2 linked regions of the Fodinicurvata sp. EGI_FJ10296 genome follow. The protein of the gene in region 2 interacts with the protein of the main gene of each other region in a pairwise test. Links are inferred from orthologs where the notes say so. Each region holds a gene or a part of one and is shown on either strand. Other genes may lie near its edges. The genes, in order: ndk and ABZ728_RS09015.

What was found.
Region 1: the proteins of ABZ728_RS09015 (region 2) and ndk interact in binary tests that used the Escherichia coli proteins (3 or more experiments, as listed by UniProt). The link is inferred for Fodinicurvata sp. EGI_FJ10296 from one-to-one orthologs.

The regions. Positions count from the first base shown.
Region 1 is NZ_JBFCVL010000002.1:179,870-183,085, reverse strand. Bases 234-3,131 are described here. They hold ndk (nucleoside-diphosphate kinase), read left to right. Parts: upstream 234-1,420; coding sequence 1,421-1,843; downstream 1,844-3,131. Other genes in these bases: purN (phosphoribosylglycinamide formyltransferase), read right to left, coding at 2,761-3,131; ABZ728_RS04285 (hypothetical protein), read right to left, coding at 2,492-2,638; ABZ728_RS04290 (DUF3293 domain-containing protein), read right to left, coding at 1,951-2,451; ABZ728_RS04300 (ABC-F family ATP-binding cassette domain-containing protein), read right to left, coding at 234-1,276. Outside these bases: more of ABZ728_RS04300, read right to left, coding at 1-233; more of purN, read right to left, coding at 3,132-3,216. UniProt on the Escherichia coli protein: Major role in the synthesis of nucleoside triphosphates other than ATP. The ATP gamma phosphate is transferred to the NDP beta phosphate via a ping-pong mechanism, using a phosphorylated active-site intermediate.
Region 2 is NZ_JBFCVL010000004.1:42,874-46,180, forward strand. What follows is about bases 77-3,065. They hold ABZ728_RS09015 (5-formyltetrahydrofolate cyclo-ligase), read right to left. Parts: upstream 1,877-3,065; coding sequence 1,277-1,876; downstream 77-1,276. Other genes in these bases: ABZ728_RS09005 (hypothetical protein), read left to right, coding at 77-401; ABZ728_RS09010 (TIGR00282 family metallophosphoesterase), read right to left, coding at 414-1,232; zapA (cell division protein ZapA), read right to left, coding at 2,134-2,463; ABZ728_RS09030 (hypothetical protein), read right to left, coding at 2,548-2,814. In the rest of the region: more of ABZ728_RS09005, read left to right, coding at 1-76; tkt (transketolase), read left to right, coding at 3,190-3,307. UniProt on the Escherichia coli protein: Involved in the removal of 5-formyltetrahydrofolate.

The sequences.
Region 1 (3,216 bases), on a different replicon or contig from region 2:
CCGTTTTGGTCTCGGCCTTGTCGCGGCCAAAAGCGAACCGCCCTAGATGGTTGCGCAGGCGCTGGTCGGTCGCCCCGGGGGCAAAGTGCCGCATGTTCTCCAGCGGCGTGAGAGCCGGATCGACCTCGTCAAGCTGGTGCTGCGCGAAATAGCCGACCTTGAGATGACGCGATTTCTGAATCTCGCCATCCATGGGATCGAGGCGGCCGCCGAACAGTTTCGTCAGGGTCGACTTGCCGTTACCATTGGCACCGAGCAGTGCGATCCGGTCGTCCATATCGATCCTGAGCGAGAGATTCTTCAGGACCGGCTTGCCGTCATAGCCGACGGTGACCTTGTCGAGCGTGATGATCGGCGAGGCCAGCGGCTCCGGCGCCGGGAAATCGAAGTGAATCGGTGTGTCGTCTACCGGGACCTGGACGTCGGGCAGCTTTTCCAGCGCTTTCAGGCGGCTCTGCGCCTGTCGCGCCTTGTTCGCCTGCGCGCGGAATCGATCGACGAACGCCTGCATGTGGGCCCGTTGTCGCTCGACCTTCTTGGCCTGAGCCGACTGCAGTTCGCGCTGGAGCCGTCGGGTCTCCTCGAATTTGTCATAGTTCCCGGCATAGCCGGTCAGTTTGCGGCCCTCCAGATGAATGATGCCGGAAACGGCGCGGTTCAGCAGCGACCTGTCGTGACTGATGATGAGAATCGTGCCCGGATACGATTTGAGGAACGATTCCAGCCAGATCGTCGCGTCGAGATCCAGATGGTTGGTCGGTTCGTCCAGCAGCAGCAGGTCGGGCTGCCGGAACAGCAGCGAGGCCAATGCGATCCGCATTCGCAGTCCGCCGGAAAAGCTGCCGCAGGGTTGCCCCTGCGCCGATTCGTCGAAGCCCAGGCCGGCCAGGATCGAAGCGGCCCGTGCCGGTGCGGCATAGGCCTGAATATCGGCCAGGCGGGTGTGGACCTCGGCGATGCGCATGGGGTCTGTTGCCGTATCGGCTTCGGCCAGCAGCGCGGCGCGCTCGCGGTCGGAATCGAGGACCGCCTGCAGCGGCGTCGTGTCGCCGTCCGGCGCCTCCTGCGCGATGGTGCCGACCGACCACCGTGACGGAAGCGAGATTTCGCCACTGTCCGGGGCCAGTTCACCGGTGATCATACGGAACAGCGTCGTCTTGCCGGTGCCGTTGCGACCGATGAGACCGACATGATGGCCGGGGTCAATCGTCGCGCTGGCGCCATCGAGAAGCAGCCGGCCTTCGATACGATAGGTGATGGAATCGAGTTTCAACATAAACGACTGTCCGTACCAGGATCTGGGTATGTTACCGACGCGGTTGCCCGCCGGTGCGGGTGCGGTTATAAGGCCGCGGGTCCAGGTGTCTCAACACCCAACGTCTTACGAGAACATTTAACGCAATTTACAGCAGGTGCCGAAATGGCCGTCGAACGTACTCTTTCAATCATCAAGCCCGACGCAACGCGCCGGAACCTCACTGGCACCATCAACGCCCGATTCGAGGGCGCCGGGCTGCGCATCGTCGCACAGAAGCGTATCCAGCTGACCCGCCAGCAGGCCGAGCGGTTCTATGCCGTACATGCCGAGCGGGCCTTCTTCGGCGAGCTGTGCGCGTTCATGGTCTCCGGGCCGATCGTCGTCCAGGTTCTCGAAGGCGAGAACGCCGTCGCGAAGAACCGGGAAATCATGGGTGCGACCAACCCGGCCAATGCCGACGCCGGAACGATTCGCAAAGACTTCGCCGAAAGCATCGAGGCCAATTCGGTCCATGGCTCCGATGGTGCCGACACGGCCGCCGAGGAAATCTCGTTCTTCTTCGCCGGCACTGAAATCGTCGGTTAACCGGACCAATTGTAACCCGACGATTCGGATCATGTGACTCGAGAGGCCGGGAGGGCGATTTCCCGGCTTTTCGTTTTTACAGTCATTATCAGTTTTTACAGTCATTATCATGTGAATTGAACGCGTGCGCCGCAGCCACGTTCGATCCAGACAAAGGCCGCTTGGCCGAACGCAGCGGCAAGGTCGCAAGCATGCCTGAGTGAGCAGCCGAGAATGCACAGACCGGGTTCCGGGGGCCACCGCCCGCTTACGTCAATCCCGGCGGCGTGAAGAAACCGGTGGCCGCTTTTCCGCACCCTGAGGATCAGACGGTGATGCGCGGCGGCGTTGAAGGTTGCCGCGCGATGGCGGCTGTATGGGTTGTCGGCGGTGACGATTGCCGCGGAATCGGCGCCGATGGGAAACAATTTTGAAGCGCGAGGGTCATCCGCGGTCCAATGGCCGGGTCGAATGCGGCGTGGACCGGCATAGGGACGCTTGGCGGCGTCTATTTGAACGAGGATCGACCCGCCCGGCGCGTCAATTCGGTACACCGCCGTTTCGTACAGTTTCTTGAGCCCGATACGGGTGTAAGCCGTCAATCTTCGTGATGCATTGATGCTGCACATGATCGGAAAACATCTGTCGGCGAATGTATCCGTCCGGCGATCAGGCCAGGAACAGGGCCAGACCGATCAGGATAAGGCAGACACCGACGATGGAATAGGTACTGAACCTGATGAAGCCGCTCCACATCTGGCGGCGAGATTCCATCAAGTCATCGTGTTCGGACGTACGATGATTGTCGGCTGCCATGTCATTCATCCCAAGAGCGTTTTCGCGTTAGAGGGTACTTAAATTTCGTCATCGGCTTTGACAAGGGAAATCGATCCGGCAGGTCCGTCCGGCACCTGATGAGTGCCATCGGGCGGGAACGATCATGCATCCCGCGTCGGGTCGCCTGCAGTCGTCCCGGCGAAGGTCGGCGCCATTATCATGCAGGTTGGCGGAGTCCCGTTGGCGTTGCCGTGTTCCGGCGGGTCGCCGGGAACGGCAATGATCTTGCCCGCAGAAAGCTGCAGTTTTCCTGAAGCATACAATGACAAAGCATGCGGGTAGCAGGAATGTTCAGCCGCCAGCACCCGCTGCGCCAGACGATCGGGGGTATCGTCGAGGAGCACCGGTACCGCTGCCTGCACCAGGATCGGGCCGGAATCCATATCCGCCGTTACCAGATGGACGGTGCAGCCCGTCAAGCGGACACCGGCATCGATCACCCGACGATGCACATTGAGGCCCTTGAACGCCGGTAGCAGCGACGGATGGATGTTCAGCAGGCGCCCTTCCCAGCGTTCGGTGAACGCCGCCGACAAGAGCTTCATGAAGCCTGCCAG
Region 2 (3,307 bases):
ACCAGATCCGTGAAACCCTGCCGTTCAGATCCCGCCCGATCACCGTGGACGAAGGCGCGTTCTTCGCCGGCGATCAGATACGATTCCAGGGTCTGGAGCCCGAGTTCATCCCGCCCGGACTTTCCGCCACCGGCACCTATTTCGCCTATGGATTTCTGGCGCCCGGAAACGACGACGACGCCGGCTATTCGGCGGTCGCCTACACGGCGCTGGACTTCACCCGTCTGGAGATCGGCCGCATCGGTGCCGAGGACAGCCGCGTGGACGTCAACTGGACCAAACGCGCCCTGCGGGACCCGCTCCTGCTTGCGCTGACCGCCCTGGTCGGCGTCTTCGGGCTGTTCTTCCCGGTCGGCGGCGTCCTGAGGTTCGGAAAATCGCGCATCCGCAAATACCGGTAACCCGCGCTGAAATTATTCGGCAGTTCCGGATGCCGTCGAAAGCACCCCGCCCACGCGCAAGGGCCGAATTGCGACCGCCAGGCCGGTCTTGTCGTCTGTGTCGACCACCAGACCGCACAACGTCGCCGGCCCTTCTGACGGTGTCATGCGATCGCCCGGCAGCTTCCGGACAAACCGGTGGATCGAGATTTCCTTTCTCATACCGATGACACTGTCGTAATCGCCGGTCATGCCGGCATCCGACTGGAAGGCCGTTCCATGCTCCATGATGTGATGGTCGGCGGTCGGCACATGCGTATGCGTTCCGACCACGAGACTGGCCCGACCATCCAGATAATGACCAAAGGCGTATTTTTCCGACGTCGCCTCGGCATGAAAATCGACCACGATCGCATCGACGTCCCGGGGCATCGCGATGTCGGCCAGAAGCCTGTCGGCCGCGGCGAACGGATCGTCCAGCGCATCCATGAACAGGCGGCCCATCAGATTGATGACCATGACCTGGCGCCCGCCGCCGGCAGAAAGGACCGTCGCGCCGCGCCCCGGTGTCCCGGCGGGATAGTTGCCCGGCCGGACAAGGCGGGTTTCCTCGTCGATGTGGCTGAGCATCTCGCGCTGATCCCAGCTATGATTGCCGAGCGTCACGCAATCGGCTCCGAGATCGAAGAACTCACCCGCAATCTTGGCCGTAATTCCGAAGCCGCCGGCTGCGTTCTCTCCATTCACGATGGTGAAATCCGGCCTCAGTGACTGCCGCAACCGCGGCAGGGTATCGGCGAGCATCTCGCGCCCCGTACGACCGACGATATCGCCGATAAACAACAGTCTCATCGACCTGATTCCAATCAACTAACCATATAAGGACCGAACGCTGATTACGGCTGATCGACCGTCGGAGCGCAGCGGATCGCGAACCGCTCTGTGACGACCCAATCGAGGGGCTCGTCATAGGCGTCCGTCGGCACGCGATCAACCTCCTGGTCGGCATAGGCCAGGCCGATTGCGATCACCGGCCGGCGGCGTCTGAGAGCCTGCAGCGTCCGGTCGTAGAACCCGGCGCCATAGCCCATGCGCCTGCCTTCCCGGTCGAAGGCAAGCATGGGCACCAAAAGGACGTCGGGATCGATTTCAGGATTTTCCCGAAGCGGTGCCGGGACCGAAAACCCGTCAGGCACCAGCGGATCGCCCAGAGACCAGCGCCGGAACACCAGCGGCTGCGCCTCGCCGTCCACCACCGGCAAGGCCGTCGTACACCCGGCCGTCGCCATGGCCGCCAGGGCGGGAAGTGGGTCGATCTCGTCGCGTATGGCAGTATATCCGGCGACAACGGGGCCGTTTCCGCATTCGACGGCCCGGAGCAACTGTCGGGCCATTTCAGACGGCGCGGTCCCGGACGCCGCCGCATGGGCCGCTGCGCGGCGCGCGCGGGCATGACGGCGCAGCGCCGCCTTGGCGTCGATGGACACTGACGTCATGACGTACTCCGCCACCTGCGAGATCCGTTCGGGTGGATCGACCCTGCCGCTGGCTGCGGCCGGTCGATGCCGGGGATGGTGTCAAAACCTGCGAGGCCACACGACCGTTGGCGAACCTATCACCTCTTGGGCCCTGCTTACGCAGGTGGGTGCCGTAGTATCATGACCAGGGTCATGACAGGGACAGCTCCCTAGAGGAGTCGCATCGGCCCCCGGGATAGCGGTGCCTGACGTGCCGCGCAGCCTCGCCTCTAGATTTAGGCCTGTTCAAGGCGTTGCGCAATGGTTTCGATACGTTCGGCGAGGGTTGCGACCATCGCTGCCATGGCTTCGGCCTCGCCGTCGTCCGGCGACGCCGGGTCCCTGCCGGGACCGCTGGGTTTACCGCGGGAATCAGTCAGTTCGTCGGCCAGCATCAGGCAGACCATTACCAGCAGATGGGCGTCCGTCGCACCGGGCGCCTGATTGCGCACCTCCTTGACCTGCTGCTGAAGAAAGCGCGCGACGTTACGGACCCGATCCTCCTGCCCCTCTTCGCAAGCAATCGGGTAAACCCGATGGTTCAGCGTGACATCGACGATGGGCATGGCTGGTTTCCTGTCGATCAGCGACACATAGGGCGGCGGAAACGATGAACGATGACAGAGGCCAGCGGACGACCGGCACCCGCATCAACGGCTAAGAACGGTTTCGAGGCGCGCGATCGCATCGTCCACCTTGCGGGTCAGAGTCGCCCGTTCCGACTCGTGGGAAGATTTGATCGCATCCAGTTCTGCCGCCATGCGCTGCGGCAGCCGATCTTCGACCCGATGCTCGATCTCCGCCTCGATAGCGGCGCGATCCAGCTGTTCCGCCTCGGCGATGCGGGTATTCAGCGCCGCCTCCAGTCGATCGAGGGCGGCCGCAAGACGCTGTAGCTGTTCCGGCACGGCGGACATGCAGGTATTGACCCCTTTGAACGATGCGACCCCGATGCGCAGATTAAGGAGAATGAGGGGCAATCGTCAACAACGGCCCGCGTCGCACTTCCCGAACAGGCCGAATGCCCCTGCCGAACGCGAGGCACATGGGGCAACGTATATTGACCTTCGGGGCTGGCAGGGGCATGTTTGCCGCCCATGACGACCGGGGGGTTCCCGCCCTCTGGTTTCCCACCGGAAAGGCGCCGCCCGACCGGTGGGGGCCGCGTTTTGAAGCCGCAAAAAAGCCGTTCCTCGTCCACCAGCAGGCAGAGCCGACAAATGTCCGCAGCATCGACCCCCGACCAGACAGCCGCATCCGGCATTCCCGGCGAACAGCTTCCCCTGCGCACTATGGCCAATGCCATTCGCGCACTGTCGATGGATGCCGTGGAAAAGGCGAAATCGGGGCATCCCGGCATGCCCATGGGCATGGCCGATGCGGCGACGGTCCTGTGGGCCCGGCACCTCC